Regions from separate parts of the Brevibacillus sp. 7WMA2 genome, predicted to be linked through region 2. Evidence: predicted binding sites of a transcription regulator. Region 2 holds the regulator's gene; the other holds the start of a gene.
What was found. Region 2 encodes CtsR, which represses protease genes until heat stress. Its sites were predicted from a motif close to ATGGTCAATAAAGGTCAAACA; they were not measured.

Region 1 (16,741 bases), 560 kb from region 2:
AGGATGGAGGCGAGAAAATGGGTGAAGATAGTAAACAGAAAGCGGTAAACTTACTCATTATTACAGGCATGTCAGGAGCGGGGAAAACCACAGCTGTGCAAAGTCTAGAGGATCTAGGTTTTTTCTGTGTAGATAATTTGCCACCAATCCTTATTCCTAAATTTGCGGAGCTTATTATCCAATCGGGACGCGGGATCGAACGGGTTGCTCTTGTAATTGATTTACGTGGCCGTGAATTCTTTGACAGTCTTTTTGATGCTATTGATGGATTATCAGAAAGAGAAGGAATTCACTTTCAAATTCTATTCCTGGATGCGAACGATCAGAATTTAGTTCGTCGCTATAAGGAAACGAGAAGACGGCATCCTCTTTCCCCGACAGGTACGCCTTTAGAGGGGATTATGGCAGAGCGAAGACTGCTTCAGGATTTAAAAGGAAGAGCCAATCAGATCATTGATACAAGTCAAATGAAGCCTATGCAGCTTCGTGATAAAATCATAAACCAGTATTCTCAGCAAAGCTCTGAATGGACCCTTAATGTTCAGTCATTTGGTTTTAAATATGGAATTCCAATTGATGCAGATTTAGTTTTTGATGTACGTTTTTTACCAAATCCGCATTATGTAGATGATTTACGTCCAAAAACAGGCTGTGATAGCGAGGTAGCTAATTACGTCATGAAGTGGACTGATACGCAAGAATTCCTAACTCGGTTGATTGATTTCTTGAATTTTACCATCCCTCATTATCAACGCGAAGGCAAAAGTCAGCTTGTAGTTGGTATCGGATGCACGGGTGGAAAGCATCGGTCTGTGGCTATTGCAGAGCACATTGGAGAAACGTTCCGTAAAGATTATCAGGTTCGTGTTACACATCGTGACATCGAAAAGAATAAATAACATAAGATGATAAAATAAAGAATAAGTGGGATTTTAGCACCAAAGAACTCTCAACAAAGGGAATCGAGGTGACCTATGGCATTAGGGAGAGGCATGAACATGCAACAAAGAGAGGAAATGTTGAAAGTTGTTGTAGTAGGGGGAGGGACAGGTTTGTCTGTCCTGTTACGCGGTTTGAAGGAAGAGGCCGTTCATATCACGGCTGTTGTTACAGTTGCTGATGATGGAGGTAGCTCAGGACGTCTTCGTGAAGAGATGGATATGCTACCTCCGGGAGATATTCGTAACGTATTAACAGCACTTGCTGACGCAGAACCACTAATGAAGCAGCTCATGCAATATCGATTCAACACGGGTACAGGCTTGGCAGGCCATAATTTAGGAAATCTGTTGCTTGCCGCGATGAATGATATCACGGGTGACTTTGTCACGGCCGTGAAGGCACTCAGCAGGGTTTTAGCGGTACGCGGGGATGTGTTGCCATCGTCTACACAATCTATCCTGTTAAAAGCCGAATTAGAAGACGGAACCATCGTCTCAGGAGAGTCGCAAATCCCGTTGTCTGGAAAGAAAATCAAGCGTGTTTTTTTGGACCCAGTAGATGCTCGCCCTTTGATCGAAGCCTTAGATGCTATCAAAGAGGCAGATGCAATCATTTTGGGCCCAGGAAGCTTATATACAAGTATCCTGCCTAATTTATTAGTTAACGGTGTTTTTGAGACAATATTGGAATCAACGGCACCAAAAGTATATATTTGTAATGTAATGACTCAACCGGGTGAAACCGATAATTTTACAGCTTATGATCATGTTAAAGCATTATATGATCATGTTGGGGTTGAATTTTTAGATACGATTGTAGTAAACACTGAACAGGTACCTGAGGATTATTTGGCTAAATACGCGGAAAAGGGCGCGTATCCAGTCTTATGTGATATGGATAAGCTGAAGGAGCTAGGCGTGACGATTGTAGCTGAACCTATGATTACCTATGGGGAATTATACTTGCGACATGATGCGAAACGAGTAAGTCAGGAGATCGTGGCTATCCTTCGCCAGATTATATCGCAACAAGAAAGGAAGTGATGTGACATGTCATTCGCCGCACACACGAAAAAAGAGTTAACAATGATTGAAGCTTCGACTTGCTGTAATCGAGCAGAACTTGCTGCACTGATTCGCATGAATGGAACCATTCAATTAGGAACAGGAAAATTTATATTGGATATCTCTACAGAGAATGCGGCGATTGCACGAAGAATTTATACGTTGGTTAAGCAAATTTTTCAGATTCATGCCGAATTATTAGTACGTAAAAAAATGCGTCTGAAAAAAAACAACGTGTATATTGTGCGAATACCACTTCGGGCTTATGAGATCCTAGAAGATTTACGGATTATGGATAAGAATTTAACGTTTTATCCTGGCATTTCACCTGATCTCGTGGCGAATGAATGTTGCGTGCGCGCATTTCTTCGAGGTGCATTCCTTGCAGGAGGTTCTGTAAACCATCCAGAGGCTTCTAGCTACCATTTAGAAATTTTTTCGGCGTACCAGGATTTTTGTGAAGCGTTGACTGTTTTAGCGAATCGCTATGAATTGAATGCCAAATGTATTGAACGCAAAAAAGGTTTTGTTATGTACATAAAGGAAGGCGAAAAAATAACCGACTTTTTAAGTGTAATTGGTGCACATCAGGCCTTGCTGTATTTTGAAGACGTGCGTATTGTGAAGGACATGCGGAATTCAGTTAATCGTTTGCATAACTGTGAGATTGCCAATATCAACAAGACGGTAAATGCCGCTACGAAACAAATGGAGAATATTCAACTGATCGAAAAAGAAATCGGTCTTGAGAATTTACCTATTCGCTTACGAGAGGTAGCAGAGCTTCGCTTACAAAACCCTGACATTAATTTGAAGGAATTAGGCGAGATGATTCCGAGTGGAGTCGTGAGTAAGTCTGGAATTAACCATCGCTTGCGTAAAATAAATGAGATTGCAGATAACCTGCGAGAAAAACTGAGTCTTTCTACGTAGGGACATGTTATAATACAAATAAAGGAAAATTCCAAGCGGGGAGGTCCAAGATGGTACAGCAACGGGTTATGGTTAAACTTAAAACAGGGTTACAAGCCCGCCCAGCGGCATTCTTTGTTCAAGAAGCAAATCGATACCGTTCTGAAATTTACGTAGAAAAAGACAATAAAAAGGTGAATGCCAAAAGCATTATGGGAATTATGAGTTTGGCGATCAGCTCGGGAACAGAGATTACCATCTTGGCTAGTGGGGATGATGCCCAAATGGCGGTCGATACACTGGCTGGTCTCATTAATAAAGACGAATAAAATGTAAACGCTAAACCAGCAGATATTGCTGGTTTTTGCTTGTATGTCCTGCTGCTTATGGTGAAATCCTAATTAGGAATATCTGAGCCAGGAGGGAAGCGTATGTCCAATAAAGCTAAGGGATTGCCAGATTGCTGTCTAGAAGGTAGAGATAAGAACTTTATGGATATAGATCGTATGGTCAATGAAGGGCTGGGAGGCGGTACGGTGGCTGCATATAACGGCTTGATTGAAGAGACTACCGTTGATTCCATGGATGGAGAGTATACAACAAATAAAGAATTACGCGGCAACGAACTGTAATTTCTTTATTCCCTATTGATAAATGGTAACGAATATGTAAAAGAGGGCAACCTAGGGTCGCCCTCTTTATGTGTATCTTACCTTATTTTCTAGTGATAACCTCGTCGATCAAGCCGTATTCCTTTGCAGCTTGAGCGGACAGGAAGTTGTCGCGATCTGTATCTTTAGCAATCCGTTCGTATGGTTGACCCGTACGTTCAGCATAGATGCCGTTTAGATGTTCACGCATTTTAATGATACGTTTTGCGGCAATTTCAATGTCACTCGCTTGACCTTGAGCGCCACCTAGAGGTTGGTGAATCATGATTTCGCTATTAGGCAAAGCATAACGCTTTCCTTTTGCTCCGGCACACAGCAGGAACGATCCCATAGATGCAGCTAATCCAACACAGATCGTTGATACATCTGGTTTAATATATTGCATCGTGTCATAGATAGCCATACCGGCTGTAATTGATCCACCAGGGCTGTTTATGTAGATGCTGATGTCTTTGTCAGGATCTTCTGCCTGTAGGAATAAGAGCTGAGCTACAACACTATTAGCTACCTGATCATTAATAGGTGTTCCCAAAAAGATAATACGATCTTTTAATAAACGGGAATAGATATCGTAAGCGCGTTCTCCACGATTTGTTTGTTCAATTACAGTTGGAATTAGATTCATATTCATTCACGTTCCTCCTCCCTTTTCTTACAATAATCATACACAATTGGTCAATAAAGGTCAAACAAAATCAGAACTCTACTCCATTATTTAACCCAAAAAATGTATATTTTAAACCTTGTCTAAAAAATTACAGAGCGGTTCTTTTGTTACTGGCACGCACACAGCTTGTAATCGCGCCGAAGAAATATATATTGACCAACATTCCGAGTAAAAATCCTAATAAAGGGATTTGGATGATAAGTACTAATAGGAATACACCAATAAATTCAGCAAATAAAGGTGAGATTTTCCACTGAAAAAAGCTTATTAACCTTTGTCCCAACCAAGTGCCAACATACACTTTCCCTAAAATAAGGAGCAGGGTGTATGCGATTGCAATAATGAAACCTACAGGAATACCAACAACAGTAAGTAACATCACAATACTAAGCAATGGAGCCATGATAAAAATAAGCAAGCCGACCCCAAATTGTTTAAAAGGATGGCGAGTGTGCAAGTGTTGGCTCACATTGTATAGAGAACCAGCAAAGAAATAACGGATAAGTAGCCAAAAAATCAATGTACTTAAGCATGAAGAGACAGACATCATTAACATAAAGGAGCCGTAGGAAGGTCTAGGTTCAATAATAGTATGCTTGTGCTGTCCCTTGATATTGGCTCCAGCATCAATTTGAGCAGGCTCAAATGATGTATAAATTAGATCACCTTGAATTGTAGCTGTAGGCTTAAGATGAAGAGATTCTACTTGGAATAGGGATGTACCTTCCCCTAATAAACCTGAAATCGTGGCTTGAGTGTAGAACCCATTTGTCTCTTTCCCAACACGTCCTTCTATGTTCATTTCATTGACAAAACCTAAAATACTGCCGTTCACGTTCCCAGATTGATTGACACGAAGCTCATCAGCACCTGCCGATATGTTCTTCTGGACAGTACCTGAGACAGTGAGTGCTTGAGAATAGGAGCGTATGTTACCGCCTACTGTCCCTGATACGTTTGTAAGATAAGCAAATGAGATTACATCTCCTGTGACAGTCCCTTTTATATCGATCGTTTCTGCAAAAGCATATAAGTCCCCATCTATTGTTCCATCAATCACTACTTTACTGGCGTTTGTTATAACATCCCCGTGATGTACCTCATTAGACTTTACTTGATATAGCTCTCCATTATGGAGATTGATAGCATAAGCAGAACTAGCCAAGATAAAACAAAAAACAAGCAAGAAAGAGAGGAAGAATATTCTCTTACTCATTATCTAGTTCTCCAGTTATTCGCGTTCATTTTGCTGGACAGGCGAATAGAATATAATAGGATGGCTAGAACAAACAAAATAGAAGAGATAAAGCCAATGAGGTAAAAATTCTTAAACATCAGTAAAATCATTGTTGCTTTTTCTTTTAACCAGAACATAGAGCTCCAGATCGATTGCCACTGAAATAAAGAATTAATTGCACTATTCCAGTCATTTAGCCAGTTGATTCCAGCTAAGAGCATGACAAGAAAGAAACCAAGGGATGCTCCAAAAACAAAGCGTAGACGATGAACAAATAGGTGGTGACGGTTTTGATTAAAGGTTGCAATTAGATTGATTTGATCGCAAACGTTTTTTTCCAAGTGGATAGGTGGAAGCGTTGGTGTTGTTAAATGAATGGCTTTTACAAGCTCTGCCTGCTCTTCAAGAAAAGTAGCGTATAGTTTTTGACACTCGGAGCAGCTTTGCAAATGGCTGGCCACTTGTTGATGTTCCTCTTGGATTAATTCACCGTCTGCATACATCATGAAAGTAAACTCATCCGGATGTTGCATTGTATACACTCCTTTCTATTGATTTATGGCTCAGCAACTCTTTTAAAAATTTCCGGGAACGGAATAGACGGGTACCAACCGTATTTTTGCTCATTCCTACAATGGCGCCAATTTCTTCATAGCTTAGCTCATCCACAAAACGAAGAGTAACAATTAATCGATCTACTTCCTCCAAGTGATATAACAGTTCTTGAATATGGGAGTAAAATTCCTTTTTCATAAATAAGGTTTCCGGTGTTTCAACGGATTTTTGTTGTTTATTTACTTGATGATACAATTGGTCGTCCTTCATGGTAATTTCCTTCTTTTTTCTAAGGAAATCGATGCAGGTATTTGAGGATAAGCGGTATAGCCAAGAATGGAAAGGATAGGATTGATCAAATTTATTTAGGTTTTGGGCTACTTTTAGCCAAATATCATTGCATACGTCCTGGGAATCATGATAGGAATAGACCATTTTGAGGACGATGCGCTGCACGCGCTGATCAAAAAGCTCAACAAGTAGAGGAAAAGAATCAGCATCCCCTTTTAAAAATTTCAGGATATATTCTAGGGCTTTTCGATTTAGCGCATAAAGATCTTCGCGTGATTGCTCTTCCACATTCGGTCCTCCTTTCTAGTACTAGTACGTAAGTTTCATCTTAAAAATTTCGTTACTCTAAATCCTTTTCTTCATTCGACTTATGGGGGTCTTCTTCCTTCAAATCTTTTCCAGTATCTTCTGTTAGGTCAATCATGACCCTCATTTTTGCCTTCATTTTTTTTCCTTTAATAATGGTGTAGTCTGTAATGTCTCGATGTTCTAAGCGACTAATTGCCTCCGCTAATTCCTCTGAAGTTAAATAGGGCTGGATTGTTAGAAGGCATTCATCTTCATTTGATTCCTGATAAATGAGAAATAATTGTTCTTCCATATTGATAGGCCTCCCTAGTATTTATCCACAAAGTTATCAACAGGTTGTGCACAAAACATTTGTTCGTGGAATTGTTTTATGGTTATTATGTAACAACAGCACTAGATCATACGGAGGCAGACGGGTTATTATACGTAAATAATTATGCATTGTGCAGAGGAAGCTTTACTCCCTTGGTTTGTTTTTGAATGTTCTGTACAATGTAAGGGGGACTGTACACCAAACAAACGGGGGTGATGGAAATTGAGTTCCATGATTATTGCTGTTGTTGTCATTGTCGGTATCATAGTTGGATGTTCGATTTGGGCCATAAATAAAGGATATTCTTACAAAAACAAAATAGACGATATAGATGAGTAAAAGAAAAAACACACCGCATGCAGGTGTGTTTTCCTTTTATAAGACGAGAAATTTTGTTAGATAGAAAAGATCACATAATAATTGCTATTACGTTAAAACAAAGACTTAATATCACCGGTATTAGGGTTTACGATATACCAGCCGTAGGTGTTAATATAACGATCTCCGCTCTGGAAGTTATTTACCACCTCTTGATAAATCTGGATAACATAATTTCCGCGTTCATCATCGTGATCGTAGGCAATCGTGAAATTCTCCGGTACCTCTTTCCCATATTTCTGGCGTACCAATTCTACAGCTTGATACTTAGAATAGGTTTTGCTTGTCGGGAGTTTACCGATGTAGACAGAGAGCGATTTCCCATCGTATACGATCGGTTTGCCAAGGTTTTCTGCTGCAAAACGAACAGGGACATATGCTGTATTTTTGTAAAGAAATCCTTGTGTTTGAACAGGTGGTGATTTAGGTACACCATCGAAGTAAAAAGTAATAGGCTTTTCCATATCTGGTTTGACAGCCATTTCTGAAGCGGCATAGGCGATAGAGGAGGATAATAGAGCCCCGATTCCAATGCCAATTGCTAACGATTTTACATTTAACTTACCCATACGTAAATAAGCCCCACTTATCTTTATTTTTGTTAATCACAGTATGACAAATGATGACAAAATCTGCAAAAGTCGTGGGTAATAGGAAATTGTATCTAACGATCATAAATAATAGGTAGAAATTTAGTATTTCGCCCTGTAAAACCTCGTATCATGTGAGATATTTCATTTCATCATAGGATTACTGGAGTGTCATCTCATTCTCAAGCACTACAGAGGCCAAAGAAAGCTGATAAAGAAAGCAAAACTGAGTAGAAAGAACCACTTGCTTAGTAGTAATTAGTTACAAGATGATTGCGCTTTCAGAAATACCTAGTCATCTAAAGGCATTTGTTGCTTGGACAAGGTTAGTGTTTATCGCAGAAGCATTACTACATAAAGAAACATCCATGACATTGTTAACCACCCTACACAAAATAGTACCTTCCGCATAAATATCACCAACTTTTAGAATAATCTGATAATATTATAGCAAAGGAATTATGTAATGGATATCATTTTTGAAGAATCAGCTAAAATTAGATGCAGCTTCATTTTTACACACATAAAAACCTCCGTAATAAACGGAGGCTTCGAGGTTTACCTAATATGGTACGCCCGATAGGAATCGAACCTACGCACGCGGTTCCGGAGACCGCTGCTCTATCCACTGAGCTACGGGCGCATATGTTTCAGACAACAAAGTTTATTATATACGAAAATGGAGCATAGGACAACTTTTTTACTGTATGATTAAAAAGAGCAACAAAGAAGAGTCTTTGCCGAGCCAATCTTGATATACTGTATGATAAGTGTGCCAATACAAGATACGTCTTGGCAGGAAAATTGCATGAACGCTATAATAGAGGAAGAGAGTAAGGAAGGGTGGAAAGAAGTTGTTGGAGCTATCGACAGCTTGATGGTTTCTGACGGGAGGAGGAATGCAATATGAATATGGGCTTAGGTTTGTATCAAGAACAGACGTTAAAGTTAGTGATGACGCCTGAATTGCGTCAAGCTATTACGATATTGCAGTTTTCGGCCATTGATCTGATGAATTATTTGCAGGAACAAGCGATCGAAAATCCAGTGATTGATCTTCAGGAAATTGCGGTTGCCCAAGAACCGTTGCCTGTAGATAAACGGGAAAAGAGCTTGGATTTTGATTGGAAGGAATTATTGAATAATCCGGGGCATAATGATTTTTCAGTCAACAGAGATGAAAGCGCCTACAATCCTCTAGATTATGTGAGTGATACACGAACCACCTTATTTTCTCATTTAGAAGAACAACTCGGTTATGTAAAAAGATTGACGCCAGTACAACGTCAGATTGCCCAATATATTATAGGAAATCTCGATGAGCGAGGTTATCTAGAAGTGCCTGTCACTGACATTAAGGAGCGGTTAGGAGTTGATTTGGAGGAGGTAGAGGATGTTCTTCGAGTGATTCAGCATTTAGACCCGGCTGGTGTAGCTGCGCGTTCGCTAGAAGAATGCTTGCTGTTACAACTAGAGCATGAGGGACAGGATGACGAACATATCGTAGAAGTCATTAAGCATCATCTAGTTGATCTGGCAAATAATCGTTTTGGAAAAATTGCTGAACAGCTTCATATAAGCGTAGGGGATGTACAACGGATTGCTGATTTGGTTCGTACGCTGAATCCGAGACCTGGAGTGGCTTATAGCAGCGCAGATATACGCTACATTGTGCCTGATGTTACAGTTGAAAAGGTAATGGGAGAGTATATTGTCATTGTCAACGATTCTTCGTTACCGCGATTGTCTATCAATCCCTTTTATGAACGAATGCTAAAAGAGAAAACCGAGAAGGATGAGGCTCGGCAATTTGTTCATGAAAAACTAAATGCAGCGGTGTGGCTTGCAAAAAGTCTAGAGCAAAGAAGAATGACCCTGTTGCGTGTAACACAGGCGATTGTTGACTTGCAGAATGACTTTTTTGAGAAAGGGATTCATTATTTAAAACCGATGACGCAAAAAGATATTGCAGAGCGAGTTCAATTGCATGAATCTACAATCAGTCGAGCTACCAGTAATAAATATGTACAAACTCCCCGCGGTGTTTTCGAATTAAAGTACTTCTTTACTTCGGCCCTGTCCACAGCAAGTGGAGAAGCGGCATCTTCAGAAAGCGTGAAGAAACGAATTAAAGCTTTCATTGACAAAGAAGATCGGAATAAACCATATTCGGATCAAAAGCTAGCGGAATTGCTGGAGAAAGAAGGGATTGAAATCTCCCGGCGTACCGTGGCTAAGTATCGAGAGGAAATGCTGATCTCATCGTCTGCTAAACGAAAACGCTTTTTGTAATGATAAAAAGAATGTAAAATAAGAGAAGATAAAGGAGCCAACCCGTTACCATGGCTAGCGAAGAAAGCAAAGGATTACAATCAGATCGTATTGAAATGATTTTATATGGTAGGCCCGGCTGTCACTTGTGTGATGATGTTGAGGAACATATCAGACGATTAGCTGAGGAATTTCCGATCACGTATAAAGTTGTCGACATTACTTTAGATATGCGATTAGAGGAAAAGTACATGTTTACGATTCCTGTAGTTGAGATTAACGGGCTAGAAGCTTTTGTATCTGTAGACTCGGTTGTTACCGAGGAGGAATTACGCCTATATTTGCAAGAAAAAATGGGTAAATGTGAATAAATTAAGATTTCTCTTTTGGCTTCTTGTCAGCTAGCAGAGTGTATGCTACATTAAGAGTAAGCATTCTGCTTATTTTTTTGAAAGCTGCGGGACATAATTTGTATGATGTGGGACGTTTGGAGTCCCGTTGAGACTGGAAAAGGATGAGTGTGGAATGCGTACTTTATTAAATATCCAAAACAAGCTTGTTCCCGACCTCGTACAAGTATTGCGTAAACGATACGATCTTATGCAGTCGATTCGTCATTTGCAGCCTGTCGGTCGCAGGGCGTTAGCACAGAATTTACAAACGACTGAGCGCATCCTCAGGTCAGAAGTAGAGCTCCTCAAAGATATGGGCTTAATTCACGTCAGCCCGATTGGTATGAGCTGTACGGAAGAGGGAATCCAGCTTTTAAAAGAGATGGATTCTATGGCAGATGAACTGTTCGGCTTTAACGACCTTGCTCTACAATTACAACACATCTTACATATTCCTAAAGTAATTGTGGTTGCTGGTGACGTGGACGTATCGGAATGGGGTAAAAAGGAATTGGGACGAGTAGGAGCCCGGATATTAAAACGAGTAGTTCAAGAAGGTGACGTGGTTGCTGTTACAGGTGGGTCCACGATTGTATCGGTAGCTGAGCATGTTACTCCTTCCTCGCATTTTCGTGATGTACAATTTGTGCCAGCGCGTGGTGGACTTGGGGAAAAGGTAGAAATGCAGGCTAATACGATTGCTTCTTCTCTTGCTGCAAAGTCAGGTGGAACCTATCATCTATTGCATGTGCCTGATCGTTTAAGCCCTGATGTAGTTCAATCCTTATTGGGAGAAGCACAGATTGCCGAGGTTATGCAACTGCTTCACAAAACTAGGGTGGTTATACATGGAATTGGTGATGGAATGGCCATGGCTATGCGACGTAAGTACACAGAAGAAGAGCTTGAAGTACTACGAGAGCTTGGGGCTGTTGGTGAAGCATTTGGATATTACTTTAATGCGGCAGGAGAAACTATCTATAAAATGCCGACTATTGGCTTGTCCCTAGAAGACGTGAAGCGAGCTGATGTAGTTTTATCCTTAGGTGGAGGCAGTAGCAAAGCAAAAGCAATCATGGCTTTTGCCAAACAAGCATGCCAAACTGTTTTAATTACCGATGAAGGTGCGGCTCGAGCCATTTTGGAAGAGCATCGTCAGTCCTCTGCTACAATCTAAAATAACAGTTGCAGCCTTGGTATGTTTTGTAATTGTGTGTGGATACACTAATCATTGGAATTTGATTTTGTATCAGCTCTAGTGAAGCCTGCCTTGCAAACAAATAGTGTGGAGAGTTATAAACAGATCACACGTTTGACAAGTAAAGGACTAGGGTAAAAAGATTTGTAGACATGGAATTGGTTGGATAAAGTTTGACATACTAAAAACAAAGGCTTTTTATTCGTAACATGGTTTTGTAATCGTCTGGTCATAGTAAGCTATGAACTGGTTCGATATAGATTCTCTAAAAAATTATTCTAAGAGTGGAACTTAGGAGGTTATCTACATGGTAAAAGTAGGAATTAACGGTTTTGGACGAATTGGACGTAACGTATTCCGTGCAGCTCTAAACAACCCAGCAGTTGAAATTGTTGCAGTAAATGACTTGACAGATGCAGTAACATTAGCGCATCTTTTGAAATATGACACTGTACATGGCAAATTGAATGCTACTGTTGAAGTAAAAGGAAACAGCCTAATTGTTAATGGCAAAGAAGTAAAAGTTCTAGCTGAGCGCGAACCTGCTAAATTGCCATGGGGCGAGCTAGGTGTTGAAATCGTAGTTGAATCTACTGGTCGTTTCACAAAACGTGAAGATGCTGCGAAACACCTTGAGGGTGGAGCTAAGAAAGTAGTTATCTCCGCACCTGCTACAAACGAAGATATCACAATCGTTATGGGTGTTAACCACGAACAATATGATCCAGCAGCTCACACTGTAATCTCTAACGCTTCTTGCACAACAAACTGCTTGGCACCATTTGCAAAAGTATTGAACGACAAATTCGGAATCGTAAAAGGTCTGATGACTACTGTTCACTCTTACACAAATGACCAACAAATTCTTGACCTGCCACACAAAGACCTTCGTCGTGCTCGTGCAGCGGCTGAGAACATTATCCCAACTTCTACTGGTGCAGCGAAAGCCGTATCTTTGGTATTGCCTGAGTTGAAAGGTAAACTAAACGGTTTTGCAATGCGTGTACCAACTCCAAACGTGTCTGTAGTTGACCTAGTTGTTGAAACAAAAACTTCTACAACAGTTGAAGAAGTAAACGCAGCTCTTAAAGAAGCTTCCGAAGGCGCATTGAAAGGTATCATGGGATACTCTGAAGAGCCACTAGTTTCTTGCGACTATAATGGTAACCCTGATTCTTCTTCCATTGATGCTCTATCTACAATGGTAATGGAAGGCAACATGGTTAAAGTAGTTTCTTGGTATGATAACGAGTCTGGTTACTCCAACCGTGTAGTAGATCTTTGCAAATACATTGCTGAAAAAGGTCTGTAAGCCATACAAACTTTCATGTAATGTGAAAAGGGAGAGCTTCTCTCCCTTTTCCACTATGTATAAGCTAGATTAAGCAAGTATTTAGTCAGGTAACAAGTCTGAGGGGGGTACCTTCCGTGAACAAAAAGTCCATTCGCGATATAGAATTAGCAGGTAAACGTGTGTTTTGTCGAGTAGATTTTAACGTCCCAATGCAAGATGGCGTAATTACAGACGACACGCGTATTCGTGCTGCTGTTCCAACTATTCAATATTTAATCGATAACCATGCTAAAGTCATTTTGGCTAGCCATTTCGGCCGTCCAAAAGGTGAAGTAGTGGAAGAAATGCGTCTTACTGCGGTAGGCGAACATCTAGCTTCTCTTCTTGGCAAACCCGTAAAAAAACTGAACGATTCAATTGGCGCAGAGGTTGAGTCTGCTGTTCAAGCGATGAAGGAAGGCGACGTAATCCTTCTTGAAAATGTTCGTTTCCATAAAGGGGAAGAAAAGAACGATCCTGAGCTAGCAAAAAGCTTTGCAAGCCTTGCTGACCTGTTTGTAAACGATGCATTTGGTACAGCTCATCGTGCACATGCAACGACTGCGGGTATCGCTCAGCACATTCCAGCAGTAGCTGGCTTGTTGATGGAAAAAGAGATTCAATTCATGGGTGGTGCTTTGTCCAAGCCTGAGCGTCCTTTCACAGCAATTGTGGGTGGAGCGAAAGTAAAAGACAAAATCGGCGTAATTGAAAATCTGTTGGGCAAAGTAGACACTTTGATCATCGGTGGCGGTATGGCTAACACTTTCATCAAAGCACAAGGTTACAATGTTGGAGCTTCCCTTTGTGAAGAAGATAAGCTGGATCTTGCTCGCACGTTGATGGAGCAAGCAAAAGTGCGCAATGTGAATCTGCTTATGCCAGTGGACGTAGTGGTTGCTGATAAATTTGCAGCAGATGCCAATACGCAAGTGGTAAGCATTGACGCGATTCCAGAAGGGTGGATGGCCCTCGATATCGGACCAAAGACCGTGGCTAACTACCGTGATGCAATTGTTCCTTCTAAAACAGTAGTCTGGAACGGACCTATGGGTGTATTCGAAATGGATGCTTTTGCAAGTGGTACGATTGCTGTTGCTAACGCAATGGAAGAATGCCAGGGCACAACAATCATCGGTGGTGGTGATTCTGTAGCGGCTGTAGAAAAAGCAGGTGTAGCAGATAAAATGACCCACATTTCTACTGGTGGTGGAGCTTCCCTTGAGTTCATGGAAGGTAAAGAGCTACCAGGCGTAACCGCATTGCAAGACAAGTAAAATGCTATCTTTTGTAAAAGGTGAGGAGTGGAAGTAATGAGAACACCAATTATTGCTGGGAACTGGAAGATGTTCAAAACAATCGCGGAAGCAACTACGTTTGCCTCTCAATTACCAAAAGAGGATCAAGCTCCTCAAATTGAAAAAGTAATCTGCGCACCTTTCACAAACTTGCCAGCATTGGCTGAGCAATTCAAAGGTACTCCTTATAAATTAGGTGCTCAAAACGTACATTTTGAAGAAACAGGCGCATTTACCGGTGAAATCAGCCCGCTAATGTTAAAAGAGCTAGGTGTTGAATACGTGATTATCGGACATTCCGAGCGTCGCCAATACTTCAACGAAACAGACGAAACGGTGAACAAAAAAGCAAAAGCAATCCTTGCTCATGGTATGAAGCCAATTGTTTGCGTAGGGGAGTCCCTAGAAGAGTACGAGGCTAATACCACTGAAAACGTGGTTCGTACGCAAACAGAAGCTGCTCTTAGCGGTCTAACTGCTGAGCAAGTAAAAGAAACTGTAATTGCTTATGAGCCAATTTGGGCAATCGGTACAGGTAAATCTTCTACGGCTGAAAATGCTAATAAAACGATCGCTTTCATCCGCAGTGTAATTGCTGGTGCATTTGATGCTAACACAGCAGCTCAAGTACGCATTCAATACGGTGGTAGCGTGAAACCTGAAAATGTGGCAAGCTATATGGGTGAGTCCGACATTGATGGAGCACTAGTTGGCGGAGCGAGCCTAACTGTTGAAGGCTACATGGGCTTAGTCAACGGAGTACAACAGTAGGAGGGGAAGCTATATGGCTAACAGACCAAAACCAGTTGCGTTAATTATTATGGACGGGTTTGGTCTTCGCACTAATGATTACGGTAATGCTGTTAATCAAGCGAAAAAACCAAACTACGAGCGATTGATGAATGATTACCCGAATGCTACCTTGCTAGCTTCTGGTCTTGAAGTAGGTCTTCCAGAAGGACAAATGGGTAACTCCGAGGTAGGTCACTTGAATCTTGGTGCAGGACGCATCATTTATCAGGATCTTACTCGCATCACCAAGTCCATTAAAGAAGGCGCATTTTTTGAAAACGAAACATTGATCGCTGCTTTTAAGCATGCGAAAGAGAATAACAAAAAGGTTCACTTCTTTGGCTTATTGTCTGATGGCGGTGTTCATAGCCACATCAACCATCTACTTGCTCTGCTTGAGCTTGCAAAAAAGGAAAACGCAGAGGATGTATTTGTCCACGGATTCCTAGATGGTCGCGATGTAGCTCCTGATAGTGCCGTTACCTACATTGAAGAAGTACAACGTAAGATGAATGAGCTTGGCGTTGGTAAAATCGCGACTGTCCAAGGCCGTTATTACGCTATGGACCGTGATAAACGCTGGGAACGCGTTGAAAAGGCATACCGTGCTATGGTATATGGCGATGCCCCTCATTACTCTGATGCAATCAAGGCAGTAAAGGAATCCTATGAGAAATCTGTCATGGATGAATTCGTTATGCCTGCTGTAATGGTTGATGAGAATGACCAGCCGATTGGGAAAGTAGAAGACGGTGATTCAGTTATCTTCTTCAATTTCCGTCCTGACCGTGCTATCCAAACCTCCCAAGCGTTCACGAATGAGGATTTCCGTGGATTTGACCGTGGAGAGAATTATCCGAAAGACCTACACTTTGTATGCTTAACGAAATTCTCTGAGTCAGTCGATGGATATGTAGCCTACAAACCAACAAACCTAGATAACACGCTAGGTGAAGTGTTAGCTCAAAATAATCTGAAGCAATTGCGCATTGCGGAAACAGAAAAATATCCGCATGTAACGTTCTTTTTCAGTGGCGGTCGTGAGCAGGAGTTCCCAGGTGAGACGCGTATTTTGATTCCTTCTCCAAAGGTAGCTACCTATGACCTACAACCAGAAATGAGCGCTTATGAATTAACTGATGCAGTAGTGAAGGAAATTGAAGAAGAAAACTTCGATACAATCATTCTTAACTTTGCAAACTGCGATATGGTTGGCCATTCAGGTATGATGGAGCCTACCATTAAAGCTGTTGAAACTGTTGATGCTTGCGTAGGTCGCGTAGCTGACGCTATTATTGCTAAGGGCGGAGTAGCTATCATCACAGCCGATCACGGAAACGCTGATTGGATGCTTACAGAAGAAGGCAGACCAATCACTTCTCATAGCACAAACCCTGTTCCAGTTATTGTGACCAAAAAAGGTATCGACCTGAGAGCAGATGGTATTCTAGCTGATTTGTCTCCTACTATGTTGGAGCTATTAGGTGTAGAACAACCAGCCGAAATGACAGGAAAATCCATTATTAAA
Region 2 (16,741 bases):
AGATAGTTTGCCATACTCGTTAAAGCGATTAGTGCGGAAATAGACATCGCCCTCACTCTCGTAGGCAAACCCTTTTTCAATTAACCCTTCAATAAAGGAAATAATTTCTGGAATCGTATTCATAACTCGCGGTTGAATATCAGGTGGCAGGACATTTACTCCCTGTAGATCCTGATTATATGCTACCGTATAGCGGTCAGCCAATTCGGCCACTGTTGTCTGCTCTTCATTTGCTTTGCGAATGAGTTTGTCATCTACATCGGTGATATTTTGTACAAATGTAACCTCATAGCCTTTGTATGCCAAATAGCGGCGCAATGTATCAAATACGATGGCAGGACGCGCATTTCCTATATGAATATAATTATAAACGGTTGGGCCGCAAACATACATTTTCACTTTGCCTTCCTCTAACGGGACAAAGGTCTCTTTTTCGCGTGACATCGTGTTATATAAGCGTATGCTCATTATTTGATTTCTCCTTTTTAACTTGATCAAGCTCCACCTTTAATTGAGCAATTTCCTTTTGCATATCCCGAATCATTTCTAATATCGGGTCTGGTAAATTAACATGGTCCAAATCACATTCTACCTTTTGACCATTTTGCACCTTAATACGGCCCGGAATCCCAACTACTGTTGAGTGGGAAGGTACAGGCTGGAGGACGACAGAGCCCGCTCCAATTTTAGAGTAATCTCCAATTTTAAATGAACCGAGCACCTTTGCTCCGGAGGCAATAATAACATTGTTTCCTACCGTCGGATGACGCTTTCCTTTTTCTTTCCCTGTACCTCCAAGGGTAACCCCTTGATATATGGTTACATCATCGCCAATCTCACAAGTTTCCCCAATTACAACACCCGCTCCATGGTCAATAAACATTCTCCGACCAATCGTTGCTCCTGGATGTATCTCGATTCCTGTAAAAAAGCGCGTGATTTGAGAAACGAAACGAGCTGAGGTTTTCCATCCTCTTTTCCATAAGCTATTCGCCACTCGGTGTCCCCAAATGGCATGAAGCCCTGCATAAGTTAGCACCACTTCCCACGTACTCCGTGCAGCAGGGTCACGCTCAAACACGATCTGTATGTCTTCCTTCATCCTAGCAAACATGGGACTCCCCCTATTCTTTTGCCTGACCACCGGTTTCTTAACGTTTCATCGTAAACGAAGCAGGCTTTACGTTTTGACAAGGCTTCAGCAGGGCAGGATGTTGCTTTTCTCAGATGAATGCAAAAAACACCGCCTCTTACGCCTATATAGACGCAGAGACGGTGTTTTTACCGTGGTTCCACTCTGCTTAGATGAATCAAACTCTACCCCAAAGAAGACTAGAGTCCATCTCGCTCAATACCCTTTATCGGCGGGTCCCCCGACCAATCTACTTGCAATAGACATTGTGTTCAATTGGTTGCTCCCAGGTGCATTTCCAAGAAGAGTCTACAAACGGCTTCCACCTATCCCGTTCTCTCTATTGAATCCTCTTTCTTGTACTTCTCCTGTTCAACGCATGCAAAATCTATGTTGTTTTTATTATAGACTAGAAATCACTTGCTGTAGACGTGCCAATACTTTTTCGCGGCCAATTAAGTAAATGGATTGGCCAAGATCACGTCCGTGCGCCTGACCTGTAATGGAAACACGTACTGGCATAAATAGTGCTTTTCCCTTATATCCAGTTGCTTTTTGGACTGCCTTTAAAGAAGCATTAATTGTTTCTACACTATATTCATCTGCAGATTCAATGTGCTCCTTAAAGCTCACAAGTACTTCTTTTACTTGAGGTTCTTTTAATACTGCCTTGGCATCCTCTTCATACACTACTTCTTCCAAGAAAAAGAGAGCGGAAAGAGGTACAATCTGTGCGCAATAAGACATCTGCTCTTGATATAGCGCTACGATTTGTTTTGCCCATTCTCTACGTTCAGTAGTCAATTCTTCTAAGAAGCCCGCTTCTTGAAGATGAGGAATACACATGTCCACGATCTCATCCACTGATTTAGCTTTGAGATAATGATTATTCATCCAATTCATTTTGGTGCTGTCAAATACAGCCGGGGATTTGCTAACTCGATCGAAGCTAAATCGCTCGCTCAACTCTTTTAATGAGAAGATCTCTTGTTCCCCACCTGGAGACCATCCTAATAACACAAGGAAATTCACAATAGCTTCTGGCAAGTAGCCCATATCGCGATATTGTTCAATGAACTGAATAATGCTTTCATCGCGTTTACTCATCTTTTTACCCTCTTGATTTAAAATAAGGGCTAAGTGAGCAAATTGAGGTGCTTCCCAACCGAATGCTTCATAGATCATCAATTGACGAGGGGTGTTGGATAGATGCTCTTCTCCTCGAACAACATGACTGATTTTCATGAGATGGTCATCGATTACAACCGCAAAGTTATAGGTTGGGATGCCATCTGGACGACAGATAACGAAATCTCCGCCCATTTCATTTGAATCAAAGGTTACTTCACCACGAACAAGATCGTTTACTGTATAAGAACGATTTTCTGGCATAATGAAATGAACAGAAGGAACTCGTCCTTCTTTTTCATAGGCAGCTTTTTGTTCTGGTGTTGTATGGCGGTGCTTTTCTAAAATACGAGGGGTTTCATTACGTGCAAGCTGCTCTTCGCGTTCTGCATCGAGCTCTTCCTTTGTTGCATAACAGTAATATGCTTTACCCTCTTTTAATAATTGTTCAACATATCCTTTATAAATATCCAAGCGGTCCATGCAACGATATGGGCCATATGGGCCACCAATGTCATCGCCCTCATCCCACTCGACACCGAGCCACTTCAAGTTTTCCATTTGTTTCTCTGCGGCATTTTCCACATTGCGCACTTGATCTGTATCCTCGATGCGCACAATAAATTTTCCGCCTAAACGACGTGCATACAAATAATTAAATAGCGCTGTACGAGCACCGCCAATATGCAAATGACCGGTTGGACTCGGAGCATAGCGCAAACGAACTTCCTTTGTCATGATGACACCATCCTTATCCCATCTCTTCCAAACTTATGATACTACTAGACTTACGCATTGACAAGCAAACATACAGCCTGTGCAGCGATACCCTCGCCACGTCCAGTAAAGCCTAATTTTTCAGTTGTAGTTGCTTTAATATTCACCTGAGCAGTATCCGCATCAAGCGCTTTAGCAATTACTTCACGCATCTGCGGAATATATGGTGCCATTTTAGGCGCTTGTGCGATGATCGTAGCATCAACATTTCCTAATTGATATCCTCGCTCTTTTACCAAATTCCATACATGGATGAGTAGCTCTAAACTATCGGCATCCTTAAAAGCTGGATCAGTATCAGGGAAATGCCGTCCAATGTCTCCCTCTCCAATCGCGCCAAGAAGTGCATCAGAAACCGTATGTAATAGTACATCTGCATCTGAGTGTCCTAATAAACCTTTTTCATATGGAATCGTTACACCGCCAATGATGCAGGGCCTGCCTTCAACTAGTTGATGTACATCGAAACCTTGTCCGATCCTCATTTTCTCCTCTTCCTCTCTTCCAAACGCCTCTTCATAATCTCTTCCCCAAACCAGAGATCATCAGGAGTTGTCACCTTGATGTTTTCATAGCTACCATCAACAATTGTAACTGGGTATCCAAGCATTTCTACGAGCATCGCATCATCTGTTCCTGCTTTTCCCTGTTCAAGTGCAAACTGGTGCGCTTCTTTTACGAGTGAAAGTGGAAAAGCTTGTGGGGTCTGAACCGCCCACAAGCTCTCGCGTGCCGGGGTTGCTTGCACGATTCCATCTGGACCTACGATTTTAATCGTATCCTTTACAGGAACCGCTACAACAACTGCCTGATGATCTTTTAATTTGGTTATGATTCCAGAAATTTGCTCAGCTGTGATAAAAGGTCTTGCTGCATCATGGATTAATACATGCGTACAGCTCTTTGATAGAGCTTCAAGTCCATTTCGCACACTATCTTGACGCTCTGCACCACCTATAGCCAAGATCACTGAATATGGCATGCTCTTTCGCCATCGATCCATATCCTCGTAATCTTGTTCATTTATCACCAGAACCACCTCGGAAATTCCCGGATGTTGAATGAAAGCTTCAACCGTATGCTGAAAAATCGGCTTATGCTGTAAATGCAACCATATCTTATTCTTACCAACTTTCATTCGTTTCCCTTTTCCAGCGGCAACAATCACCACGCTTGTTTCCACACGTACCCTCTCCATTATGTTATCAATGCGCTACAATGCCTTCTCCAGCATCTTTGGCTTCGCGAAGATCATGCGGCCTGCCGATGTCTGTAGCACGCTGGTTACCAGCACATCAATCTCTAACCCAATATAATCACGGCCGCCTTCTACTACGATCATAGTACCGTCATCAAGATAAGCTACACCTTGACCGTACTCTTTTCCGTCTTTAATTACCTGCACATGTAATTCTTCACCCGGCAGGACCACAGGTTTAACCGCATTGGCCAAATCATTGATATTAAGAACTGGAACACCTTGCAATTCACAGACCTTATTTAAGTTGAAGTCATTGGTAACCACTTTACCATTAAGGACCTTTGCTAGCTTAATTAATTTACTATCCACTTCCGCAATCTCTTCAAAATCTCCTTCATAAATTTGAACATTAACTTTTAATTCTTTTTGAATTTTGTTTAGAATGTCCAAACCTCTGCGACCACGGTTTCTTTTTAGTGCATCAGACGAATCAGCAATATGTTGTAATTCTTCAAGTACGAACCCTGGGATAACAAGCGCTCCCTCGATAAAGCCGGTGCGACAGATATCAGCAATGCGACCGTCGATAATGACGCTAGTATCCAGAACTTTATGCTCAACGTTGGCACCAATGCCTCCGCTTTCCTTTTTGCTTTTCTCCTTGCGACCTATAGAAAATACCGCCATAATTTCGTCTCTTTTACGAAATCCCACCTGAAAGCCTAAGTAACCAAGCAAACCGGAAACAAGAAGTGGTAAGAAATCACCGAGAACTGGGACAGGTATACTATTGATCGGTAGGAATAATAAAAAGGCAACGATAAGTCCGATAATCAAACCCAAGGCTCCAAACATGACATCAGTAATAGGGAGTGTCAATAGCCTTTCTTCACCCCAGCGGATTGCATTCACCAAATAATCCACCAACGTATTTGCCAATAGGTAAAACAAAATCACCCCTAGTAAAGCCCCAATGTATGCTGGACGTGGAACTTCTCCAAAATTGAGCAAATCATTCAAAAATGAGAAAAATGCAGGCCCAAACTGATACCCCAGTCCTCCACCAATGATAACAAAGAAAAACTTACAGATTCGTTTTAACATAGGCTCACCTCCTCTTATTAATATAGACAGAAGATCTAACAAAAAAACCTAGTCTCCTGCAAATGATTTGAATGGTTTGTCTCATATCTCTTTCCCCTCACTATAACAAAATATTTTTTATAGTGTCAAATAGCCGGAAATTTTAACACAGCTTAAACATATACGTCAATCAAAAAAACATAAATTTGAAAAAGCCAGCAAAAATTCTAAGGTTTGACAGATGGATTATGGAGTTTCTATAATAAACCATAATCAAGTGAATAGAATTTTCTGACTCCCCCTCATCAGAGAACAGAGGTGAATACTATTGTCTAGTGAAATCAAGGATTTTCAAGAACAAGTTTCCAACCTACTGATTAGACATCGGAGTATTTTAGATGTCATGTCTAAGCTGCAGGAGTCCGGCGCTCGAACAAACCGGGCCTTGACGAAAGCAGTAACTGATTGTGGATGCGTGGAGATTACTGCCTTAAAGCAAGCTTTTGATCCAGCAAGTTCCTTACACGATAACCAACCTCATCTAGACACGCATTTTTCGGGACAGCTTTGTGAGCACTGCCGGGATATCCTAACCGCTGAAATTGGAAAAAACTTGTTTTACTTGGCTGCCCTTTGCAACGTCACTGATATTTCCTTATCCAAAGTACTCGAAGTTGAAACAGATCGACTCAATACGTTAGGAGTTTTTAATCTCTCCTAGCATCCAATTGTTCTGTTCTCTCTATACTACGGATGAACCGGCAAGAAAGTTGCAACCCCCCGTTTGCGTTAAACGGGGGGTTGTTGTTTGATCCTATCAAGTTATAGATAATGCTTTTTCTCTTCTTGCGATTCTCTTTTTCTTACCTTGCGAATAAAATATTCAACGTTTTTTTTTATCCCATACAAAGCATATAGTGCGAGTGGCACAAATACCAGTTTGGAAATTTGATTCGGGAACATAATCGCAATAACAATCACACCAACGATGATGATGGGAGCAATCCAATATGCTGACTTCGGAATCCCTACTTTTTTGAAGTTCGGGTATTTAACGCGAGATACCATAAGGTAAGCAAGCATCAGCATCCCAAGTGCCAAGATGGTTGTTGGAAATACTTCATGAAATAATGCCAGTGTAGCTAGTACACCACCAGCAGCCGTAATAGGCAAGCCGATAAAGTAACCAGGAACACCCGCTTGTACATTAAAGCGTGCTAAACGACAAGCTCCACAAATGGGGAAAAGAGCCGTGATGATAATACCTACTACACTGATTTCCTGCAATGCAACTACATACATGATAAAGGCCGGTGCGACCCCAAAAGATATAACGTCCGATAATGAGTCCAATTCTTTTCCAAATTCACTTTGTGCATTTAACATACGTGCTACACGCCCATCCAAACCGTCCAACAGCATACCGACGATTACTGTAATGGCTGCGAAATCAACATAATCGTTAAATGCCAATATCATTGCTACTATACCTAAAAATAGGTTGCCTAGAGTGAGCATGTTCGGCAATGCTTTCACAATCATAGTCTACCTCCGTTAATTATCATCCCGCGATATTCTATCCCTACGGCTAATCATAATTGGTAAGAGTAGAAAAAGGGGGTAATTTATACCTGTTGACTTTAAAAAGAAAACCGTAGCATAATTCCTTCATACTAATAGAACTAAATGTGCCTGTCAATGAACACTTGTTCCTGGATTCTTTTCAATCCGTCCTTAATGGCACGCGCTCTAATCTCACCAATTCCTTCTACGTCGTCCAATTCCTCGATAGTAGCCATCATAATGAAGTGTAGATTACCAAAGTGGCAAATGAGATTGCAAATCACAGTGGAAGGAAGTCTAGATATTTTGCTAAGCAATCGATATCCACGTGTCATTACTATCTCGTCCGACAGCTTATTCATATTTATATACCCCAATAGTCGAAGAAAGACACTTGGATCCATTAATTCCTCTGGACTTAGCTTACTCATTTCGTTTAAGACTTGCTTAGTATCCACCTTATCATCTTTTGCATAGTCTAAAATGAGTAACTCTGCCTCTTGCTCCACATTGAACACAAGCTCTTCTAGCTGTAGAGTAATTAATCGACCCTCCGTACCTAATTCCAGGATATATTTTTTCATCTCTAACTTTATACGGATAACCATCTCAATCCGTTGCATAACCGATACAATTTCATGAACAGTGACTAATTGTTCAAATTCTAACGCACTTAGATTCGTAAGCCCCTGCTCTAATACCATCTTATATCTTTCCAAAGTTTGCAGTGCTTGATTCGTTTTCGCCAAAATAACGCTAATATCTTTAATAACATAGCGCTGAGTTCCTTGGTATAACGTAATGACATTGCGCCTTTGCGAAATGGCAATAACCAAATGGTTCGTTAATCGCGCTGTACGATCGGCTGTACGATGCCTTGTTCCCGTTTCATTCGAAACAACAGCCCCACTGGGCAATAGCTGTGTGTTGGCATATAAAATCCGCTTAGCGTCCTCGCTGACAATAATAGCTCCATCCATTTTGGCCAATTCATATAAATGGGCTGGAGTAAACTCACAGTCAATAAAAAAACCACCGTCAATGATGTTTTTCATCTGTGGACTACATCCCACAACAATTAAAGCGCCTGTTTTGGCATGTAGAACGTTTTCCAGACCCTCACGAAAAGGCGTGCCTGGAGCGACAAAACGCAAAGCATCCAACATCAAATATAGCTACCCCCTTAATGCATATTGCAAAGCTTCCTCCACATTTTTCACACCAATTACCTCAATCCCAGCAGGCTTATCTAGTCCTCGTATGCTTCTCTCTGGAATAATGACCCGCTTAAAGCCCAGTTTTTCCGCTTCGCGTATACGTTGCTCAATTCGTGAAACACCGCGGACTTCGCCTGTTAAACCTATTTCTCCAATCACTACATCATATGGGTTCGTTGAATGATCTCGAAAACTACTAGCAATGCTTACCGCAATCGCTAAGTCAATAGCAGGCTCATCTAACCGAACCCCACCTGCTACGTTTACATAGGCATCTTGATTTTGTAGCATTAAGCCTACTCGTTTCTCCAAAACTGCCATAATCATAGCGATTCGCTGATGGTCTACCCCTGTTGCCATGCGACGAGGAGTAGCAAAGCTGGTTGGGGAAACTAATGCCTGTAGTTCAACAAGCACGGGGCGAGTTCCTTCCATACTTGCTACTACCGTTGATCCAGCAACTCCAATTGGTCGTTCCGCTAAGAATAGCTCAGATGGGTTTTCTACTTCAGCTAGCCCTTTTTCTTTCATTTCAAAAATACCCATTTCATTTGTAGAACCAAATCGATTTTTAACCGCTCGTAAAATACGGAAGGTATTATGTCGATCTCCTTCAAAGTAAAGAACAGCATCAACCATATGCTCAAGCATACGCGGTCCAGCGATTGCTCCTTCTTTTGTAACATGTCCGACAATAAAGATAGCGATACCTTTACTTTTTGCTATTCGCATCAGATGGCTGGTACACTCTCGGACTTGAGCTACACTCCCTGCTGCGGATGTGACAGCAGGATGAAAAATGGTTTGGATTGAGTCAATAATGACCACATCAGGGTCGACAAACGTGATCTGCTCCTCCACCTGCTCCAAATCAGTCTCCGTCACTACTAGCAGATTTGATGTTTGTACACCAAGCCGATCAGCTCGCATTTTAATTTGTTTAACAGACTCCTCACCGGAGATATACAACACTTTATTATTCTGATGGGCAAGAGCAAAGGAAGTTTGGAGAAGTAAGGTAGACTTTCCGATCCCCGGATCTCCCCCAACAAGCACCAACGATCCCAAAACTAAACCGCCACCTAAGACACGGTTTAATTCACCTAAGGTGGTATCTAACCGTGGTTCCTCCTCACTTATGACCTCTGTGATGGGCTGTGCCTTTTGTTTAGTGGACATACCACGATCTCTACCACCGGCTTGTTTACGCTCTAATTCCTCAACCATTGTATTCCAATTATTACAGCCTGGGCATTTGCCCAGCCATTTAGGACTTTCGTACCCGCATTCCTGACACACAAACTTTGTTTTTACTTTTGACATATAACATACTCCCGTATCTATAAATTCATTCTACTTGTTGTTCGTGCAACTACTGTTAAATCCTGCTAATGGACAGCATTTTTATATCACCTTACATGTATGCTAGATGTATAAAAAATATCCCCGAATCATCTTCGGGGATACGTACTGCTTTCTCCTGAAATTATACCATGTTTTGCTTCAGGATTTGTTTATTTTGTTACTTTTACTTGTTCCAAGCGTTTTACCGTTAATTTGCCGTCTTCCGCATCAATTTGAACGGTATCTCCTTTTGTGATCGTTCCCTTGAGCAATTCCTCAGATAAGCGGTCTTCAATATTTCGTTGAATTGCCCGACGTAGAGGTCGTGCACCATAGGCGGGATCAAAGCCCTCTTTAGCGAGAATTTTCTTAGCCTCTTCGCTTAGTTTGAAATCAATCTCCTGTTCGACTAGGCGTTTGCGCAAGTCCTCGGTCATCAAGGTAACGATTTTTTCAATATGCTCCTGTTCTAGAGAGTGGAACACAATAATTTCGTCGATACGGTTCAGGAACTCTGGACGGAAGCTACGTTTCAATTCATCCATGACTTTATCTTTCATATCTTGATATTTCTTTTCAGAATCATTTGTAGTAAAGCCAAGGGAGCTATTTTTCCTAATCATGCTTGCACCCACATTGGATGTCATGATGACTACCGTATTGCGGAAATCAACTGTCCGTCCTTTAGAATCTGTTAATCTTCCATCATCAAGCACTTGTAATAAAATATTAAAGACATCTGGATGTGCCTTTTCAATTTCATCTAGCAAAATAACTGAGTATGGTTTACGGCGAACCTTTTCTGTCAATTGACCGCCTTCATCATAACCCACATATCCTGGAGGCGCACCGACTAGACGGGCCGTGGTGTGCTTCTCCATGTACTCGGACATGTCTACACGGATCATGGCATCTTCATCACCGAATAATGTTTCAGCCACAGCACGAGCTAATTCTGTTTTACCTACCCCTGTAGGGCCTAAGAAGATAAACGAACCAATTGGACGCTTTGGATCTTTTAAGCCAGCACGAGCGCGACGTACTGCACGGGCAACTGATTTAACAGCCTCGTCCTGTCCAATAACTCGGTCGTGTAGAATATCTTCCATTTTTAATAGACGTTCTGTTTCTTCTTCCTTCAATTTTAAAACAGGAATACCAGTCCAGTTAGCTACCACATGAGCGATATCCTCCTGAGTAACCTCCATGTTTAGTTTTCCTTGTCTCTCTTTCCAATCCTTCTTCGTGGAATCGAGCTCCTCGCGTAGTTTTTGTTCCTTATCTCTTAACGCTGCAGCTTCTTCAAATTCCTGAGATTGTACGGCTGCGTCCTTTTCTTTGCGAACCTCTTCTAATCGTGCTTCTAGCTCTTTTAGGTTAGGTGGTACGGTAAAGGATTGCAGGCGAACCTTGGAAGCTGCCTCGTCAATTAAATCAATAGCTTTATCTGGCAAAAAGCGATCCGTTATATAACGATCTGACATTTTTACCGCCTGATTAATAGCTTCATCTGTAATTTTTACACGATGATGAGCTTCATAACGATCACGTAAACCGCTTAAGATTTTAATCGCATCTTCAGGAGTCGGTTCATCTACTTGAATGGGTTGGAAGCGGCGTTCGAGCGCGGCATCCTTCTCAATGTATTTACGATACTCATCCAGCGTGGTAGCACCGACACATTGTAGCTCGCCGCGAGCAAGTGCTGGTTTAAGAATATTGGATGCATCAATTGCTCCCTCAGCCCCACCTGCTCCAATTAATGTATGCAACTCGTCAATGAACAAAATTATATTTCCTGCTTGGCGAATTTCATCCATAATTTTTTTCAGACGATCCTCGAATTCTCCACGATATTTGGTGCCGGCTACCACTGTACCCATATCTAAGGTCATGACACGTTTATCACGCAATGTTTCTGGAATCTCATTATTAACAATTTTTTGGGCTAGACCCTCAGCTATCGCTGTCTTACCAACACCCGGTTCACCAATTAATACGGGGTTATTCTTTGTCCGTCTGCTCAATACCTGAATCACACGTTCAATTTCCTTCTGACGACCGATCACCGGATCAAGTGAACCTTCTTTAGCAATAGCCGTCAAGTCCCGTGCTAATCCATCTAAAGTAGGAGTATTTGCCGATGCGTTGCTTCCAGAAGGCTGATGAGATGACATCATTTCTGAGCTGCCCAATAATTGCAATACCTGTTGACGTGCTTTATTTAGGCTAATGCCTAAGTTGTTCATAATTCGCGCAGCAATTCCCTCTCCCTCGCGAATTAGACCTAACAAAATATGTTCGGTTCCCACGTACGTATGACCAAGCTTGCGAGCTTCGTCCATGGACAGCTCAATTACTTTCTTAGCTCGTGGGGTGTAGTTTGGTGTATAATTCGTCGTGTTTGCCGGTTGTTCAGGAGCACGACCGATTAAAGATTCCACTTCATTTTGAATTTTATCAAGTCCGAGACCGAGTGCTTGAAGTGCTTTTGCCGCAATTCCTTCTCCCTCTCGGATCAGACCTAAAAGAACATGTTCGGTTCCAATATCTTTGTGACCTAAACGAACTGCCTCTTCCAATGCTAAAGCTAATACTTTTTGTGCACGCTCTGTAAATCGTCCAAACATCATAGTATAAGCACCTCCATTACTCTTCTCTTATGAATTGCATTTTAGTCGTTCTCGAATGACATAAGCTCTGCGCTCATCTCGTTGTTCTGCTGTTAATTTCTGTCCCGCATCATATTGTAAAAAACCGGGTTGTGTGCTAACTAACAGTTCATTTACAACAAATGGGCTGCATGCTTGTAAATAACCCAAATCTATTCCCAAGCGTACATCAGATAAGCGCTGAGCCGCTTCTTTTGATTCGACCGTTCTGGCATGAGTCAAAATCCCATAAGAACGAAAAATCTTATCCTCAATAGATATGCGACTATGCTCTTGCAAATACTGTCGCGCTTCTCGCTCTTGTTCAATAATTTGGCTTGCGACGCTGTATAGATTTGAAATAATATCTGCTTCCGACATACCGAGTGTCACTTGATTGGAAAGTTGAAAGAGGTTGCCAACAGCTTCGCTTCCTTCCCCATACAAACCGCGAACAACCAAGCCTACCTGAGTAATTGCCTGCAAAATTCGATTAATCTGCTGGGTCATCACAAGTGCCGGTAAATGTAACATGACAGAAGCACGTATACCAGTACCTACGTTTGTAGGACAACTAGTTAAATAGCCTCGTTTTTCATCAAAAGCATAATTGACTTGTTTTTCGAAGATATCATCCATCTTGCTTCCTTTTTCCCAGGCTTCCCGTAATTGAAAACCTGGCAAGAAAACCTGAATACGTAGATGATCTTCTTCATTGACCAATACACTGATGGATTCGTCCTCACTTAAAATGACGGCACCTTTTCTGGATTCCTCTGCCAAATTGGGGCTGATAAGATGTTTTTCTACCAGCACTCTCTTTTCGAGAGGCTTCATGTCCTCCATGGACAACAGTTCGAAGGCGCCTTTCTTCTTCATAGAAGACGAATCGATTACTTCTTTTACTTTACGTACGACCTCTTCTGCTTGTGAGTCAGTAGCTAAGAGTGGAAAAGGATGCTGACGTAGGTTCCTAGCGATTCGCAACCGCGTACTAATAACAATATCAGAATCAGGACCCTCGCCTTTCATCCAATTACTCCATGGGTGCTGGGTAAAACGCTGTAGGGACATACTTGATGTTCACCTCCACCATTTATTCACTTGGATTGTTCAATCTTTTGTTCCAATGCACGAATACGGTCTCTAATTTCCGCTGCCTTTTCAAACTCCTCTGTAGCAATATGCTGTTGAAGAGCAGTTTTTAGTTGCTGTAAATCCTTTTTTATCTTTAATTGGCTACCTGTACGTTCAGGTACTTTTCCCATATGCTGGGTATTTCCATGAATTCTTCTAAAAAGCGGGTCAAGTTTAGCTCCAAAATGGTTATAACAATCACTGCAACCAAAACGACCACTCTTGCTAAATTGTGTATAGGTTAATCCGCAAGTTTCGCAACGCGTAAGCGGAGAAACTGTATTTTGGTTCATCTGTTGATTGCTGACACCTTTGTTCATTGGGTCAAAATTTAATAGACCAGCCAATAAATTATTTAGACCAAAATTACCAAAGCCTGAGAAATATTCGCCTTTTTCCTTGGCACATTGCTCGCAAATGTGCGTCTCAGACTTTTCACCATTTACGATTTTGGTAAGATGTAAGGTTGCGGGACGTTTGCCGCACTCTTCACAATTCATAATAAGAACCTCCTTACAAGTCAATCGGTACAACCAGACTTTTAGGGTTAATTCTATTTTTTGCAAAGGTGTAACTTCTATGTTATGAGAATCGATGTAATCATATGCTTTAAGATACTAGCTCTTAGCTGATCTCGTAAAGATGTATTAACCATCAGCACCTGTCTTGAGGTGGCTACCTTCATTAAGGTGGCTTCTCGTAAACTAATCCATCTTTCTTCCACCAATCGATCAATGATAGAGTAACCGTATGATTGAGTTATACTATCCCCAATCATTTCTTCCGTCAAAAGCTCCTGTAATGTATCCTTACACAAAATTTGTGCCTTTCGAATCCGGATAAAGCCTCCACCGCCACGTTTACTTTCAACAATATATCCTTTTTCAATAGAGAAACGAGTGTTAATGACGTAATTAATTTGGGACGGTACACATTGAAACTTTTCGGCAATATCACTCCGCTGAATTTCAATAGCTCCATTCGGACTCTCCTGCAGTATGTTCTTTAAATGCCGCTCAATGATGTCCGATATATTTCGCAAAGTGTCGCCTCCTTGCCTAAGAATATGAGTGAAACTAAGGGCGTTAAAATTGATTTTTTAGTTAGTCAATTTGACTTTGACTATCTTTGACTTTTATTATAATTACTTTTTTATTTACTTTCAACCCTTATTTCCCTTACTCCTTTATTTTGGTCAAAAAAGGTCTATTTCAACCTGCATCAATCAAAAAAACCACCTTCAAAAAGGTGGTTCACTTTTACCTGTTTATTTAGATTGATAAAATGGTACTTGTTGAAGTAATTCCGCATAGCCTTGAATGACTACATCTGCGTTTTTCAACTCACCAGAATCAGCAAATCCAAAATCACAGCCTATTGTCCATAAATGATTTTTTTTACCTGCCTCAACATCTGACTTACGATCTCCTACCATGACTGCCTGCTTAATATCGTATGTTTTTAGAAGAAGGGCTACTAGATCTACTTTTGACTCGGTTTGGAAACGTCCGGCTGAGTATAGATCAGTAAAAAGATGCGTGATGTTAAAGTGCTCACATATTGCTTCGACATAACCGTCCATGGCATTAGATGCTACAAAAAGCGCAATTCCCTTCTCGTGCAGTGCTGTTAGTTGTTCTACCACTCCCGGATACAGGGAAACAACACCTTCATCCAATAATTTCTCTTCATGCTTAGCTAATAACTCCGTAGCCAGTTCTCTTGTCTTTTCATCTGCTTCCGGTAGCAGTACATCCCATATTTCATCTAGAACCATGCCCAGAGTATTAGTAATTGCACGATCATCAGGAAGTTCACCATCCCATAGCTGGCGATCTCGTAAATCTTGAAAGGTGCGTCTAAAACCTGGAATAGCCATAGACTCTGTCTGTAATAAAGTACCATCCATATCAAAAATAACGGCATGCTGTATGCTCACTCTACCACCTCAATATCGTGTTGTTAGACCGATTTTCATAGAACTCACTCATCTACTGCATATCTTGCTTAATAAATGCAGCAATGTCATAAGCGGCAAACGGACGTGCAATCATCTCTGCATGTTGTCGCATTGCTTTAGACTTTTGTTCATCTAAAAGCACTTGCTCAATTGAGTATATCAAATCTCGACTCTCTGTAGCGTGGACAGCACAGCCATTGTTTAACAAAAAGTGACTATTTCGTTCCTCTTGACCTGGCAATGGATTAAATATAACCATCGGGACACGTTTGCTTAATACCTCAGCAGTTGTTAGACCACCTGATTTTGTCACAATCGCATCGGCTACTTCTAAATACTCATGAAAATTATCTACATATTGTAATGCCTCTACATCATGAGAATACGAACGGTTTGTAACACTTCTATATAATTTTTCATTTAGACCTGTTAAGACGAAAATTTTTAAAGGAATATGTAAGGCATCGAGACCTTGCAATACTTTATCCATGGGGCCTAAACCCAATCCACCACCGGACAATATTAACACCTTTTGGTCTGGCTTAATTTCAAATTTAGCACGAAGCTCCTGTTTATGAACCTCTTCTCTAAATTTGCGCATAATCGGAATACCCATTGGTTTAAATTTTTGCCGATTTTCATGATAAAGATCAACTAAGTAAAAAAGCTGTTCACTAGCAATAAAATAATGGTCAATATGATGATTTACCCAGGATGGATGAATTGTATAATCCGTTATAATTGTATAAATTGGTTCCGTCCATTGATTGCGTCCCTTTAATACAGAGAGCATACAGCTAGCAAATGGATGCGTAGCAATAAAAGCATCCGGTTCTACACTGTTAATCAATCGTTTTAAATTATTTGCTAGTAGCTTATTAACAAAAACGTTCATATCAAAAAGTCTGGTTTTCTCTGTATTATGATAAATTTTACCCCAAACACTTGGAGAGAGCTTTAATATATTCGTATAGCTTTCCAATAAGATTTTATGGAAGGTTGGACTTATATATTCAAGGGTGTCAATTACCATAGAAGCATAACCAAGTTCGCTTAACTCTTCCTGAATCGCACGAGCAGCCTGGTTATGACCGTTGCCAATGGAGGCGGAAAAGATGAGTATCTTTTTCATTTCGACTCTCCTTTGCTGTCTATTCCAACATCAGTTCACTTGCCCCCAATTCTTTTTACATACCAGTATGCCTTACACGTTCTGTAAGGCTTCAATGGGTGTCCTATGATTGGGGTACGAAGATGAGGAAGGCCTAATTCATGTAGGAAAAGTATATTTAGCCGGATTTGATTCTTATCCTTAGCATATCATACCATTGGTTATAACCTAAGTCATATCTTCATGTGCATATATGTTCTAATGTTCTCTTATGTAATACGATTTAACACGGCAATAAGATACACTATGATTCTATCTAAATAATCTTTTCATAAAACGAAAAATCTCTCAACAATAATCTGTTGAGAGAATCTATTCATGATCTTCATTCTCTGAAAACTAGATAATGAAAGTCAGCATAAAGGCAATGTGGATAA

Region 1: the regulator CtsR is predicted to act here: its motif matches at 4,261-4,281, upstream of clpP (ATP-dependent Clp endopeptidase proteolytic subunit ClpP).

Annotation. Positions count from the first base shown of each region.
Region 1 is NZ_CP048799.1:3,369,883-3,386,623, reverse strand. Features, by position in the region: gene rapZ (RNase adapter RapZ) at 1-899, shown strand, start outside; gene yvcK (gluconeogenesis factor YvcK family protein) at 993-1,985, shown strand; gene whiA (DNA-binding protein WhiA) at 1,992-2,939, shown strand; gene GOP56_RS14145 (HPr family phosphocarrier protein) at 2,990-3,247, shown strand; gene GOP56_RS14140 (hypothetical protein) at 3,350-3,550, shown strand; gene clpP (ATP-dependent Clp endopeptidase proteolytic subunit ClpP) at 3,633-4,214, opposite strand; gene GOP56_RS14130 (DUF8173 domain-containing protein) at 4,345-5,472, opposite strand; gene GOP56_RS14125 (anti-sigma factor family protein) at 5,472-6,026, opposite strand; gene GOP56_RS14120 (RNA polymerase sigma factor) at 6,010-6,627, opposite strand; gene GOP56_RS14115 (hypothetical protein) at 6,680-6,940, opposite strand; gene ytzI (YtzI protein) at 7,193-7,300, shown strand; gene GOP56_RS14105 (stalk domain-containing protein) at 7,393-7,908, opposite strand; tRNA gene GOP56_RS14100 (tRNA-Arg) at 8,498-8,572, opposite strand; gene rpoN (RNA polymerase factor sigma-54) at 8,836-10,221, shown strand; gene GOP56_RS14090 (glutaredoxin family protein) at 10,272-10,571, shown strand; gene GOP56_RS14085 (sugar-binding transcriptional regulator) at 10,726-11,769, shown strand; gene gap (type I glyceraldehyde-3-phosphate dehydrogenase) at 12,098-13,102, shown strand; gene pgk (phosphoglycerate kinase) at 13,219-14,400, shown strand; gene tpiA (triose-phosphate isomerase) at 14,437-15,192, shown strand; gene gpmI (2,3-bisphosphoglycerate-independent phosphoglycerate mutase) at 15,206-16,741, shown strand, end outside.
Region 2 is NZ_CP048799.1:3,932,861-3,949,601, reverse strand. Features, by position in the region: gene cysS (cysteine--tRNA ligase) at 1-468, opposite strand, end outside; gene cysE (serine O-acetyltransferase) at 449-1,114, opposite strand; T-box leader at 1,266-1,517, opposite strand; gene gltX (glutamate--tRNA ligase) at 1,535-2,998, opposite strand; gene ispF (2-C-methyl-D-erythritol 2,4-cyclodiphosphate synthase) at 3,049-3,522, opposite strand; gene ispD (2-C-methyl-D-erythritol 4-phosphate cytidylyltransferase) at 3,519-4,220, opposite strand; gene GOP56_RS16675 (PIN/TRAM domain-containing protein) at 4,251-5,342, opposite strand; gene GOP56_RS16670 (nucleoside triphosphate pyrophosphohydrolase family protein) at 5,650-6,042, shown strand; gene pssA (CDP-diacylglycerol--serine O-phosphatidyltransferase) at 6,144-6,863, opposite strand; gene disA (DNA integrity scanning diadenylate cyclase DisA) at 7,004-8,050, opposite strand; gene radA (DNA repair protein RadA) at 8,060-9,424, opposite strand; gene GOP56_RS16650 (ATP-dependent Clp protease ATP-binding subunit) at 9,616-12,078, opposite strand; gene GOP56_RS16645 (protein-arginine kinase McsB) at 12,106-13,170, opposite strand; gene GOP56_RS16640 (protein-arginine kinase activator protein McsA) at 13,197-13,733, opposite strand; gene GOP56_RS16635 (CtsR family transcriptional regulator) at 13,811-14,275, opposite strand; gene GOP56_RS16630 (HAD family hydrolase) at 14,501-15,172, opposite strand; gene GOP56_RS16625 (MGDG synthase family glycosyltransferase) at 15,225-16,325, opposite strand; rRNA gene GOP56_RS16620 (23S ribosomal RNA) at 16,734-16,741, opposite strand, start outside.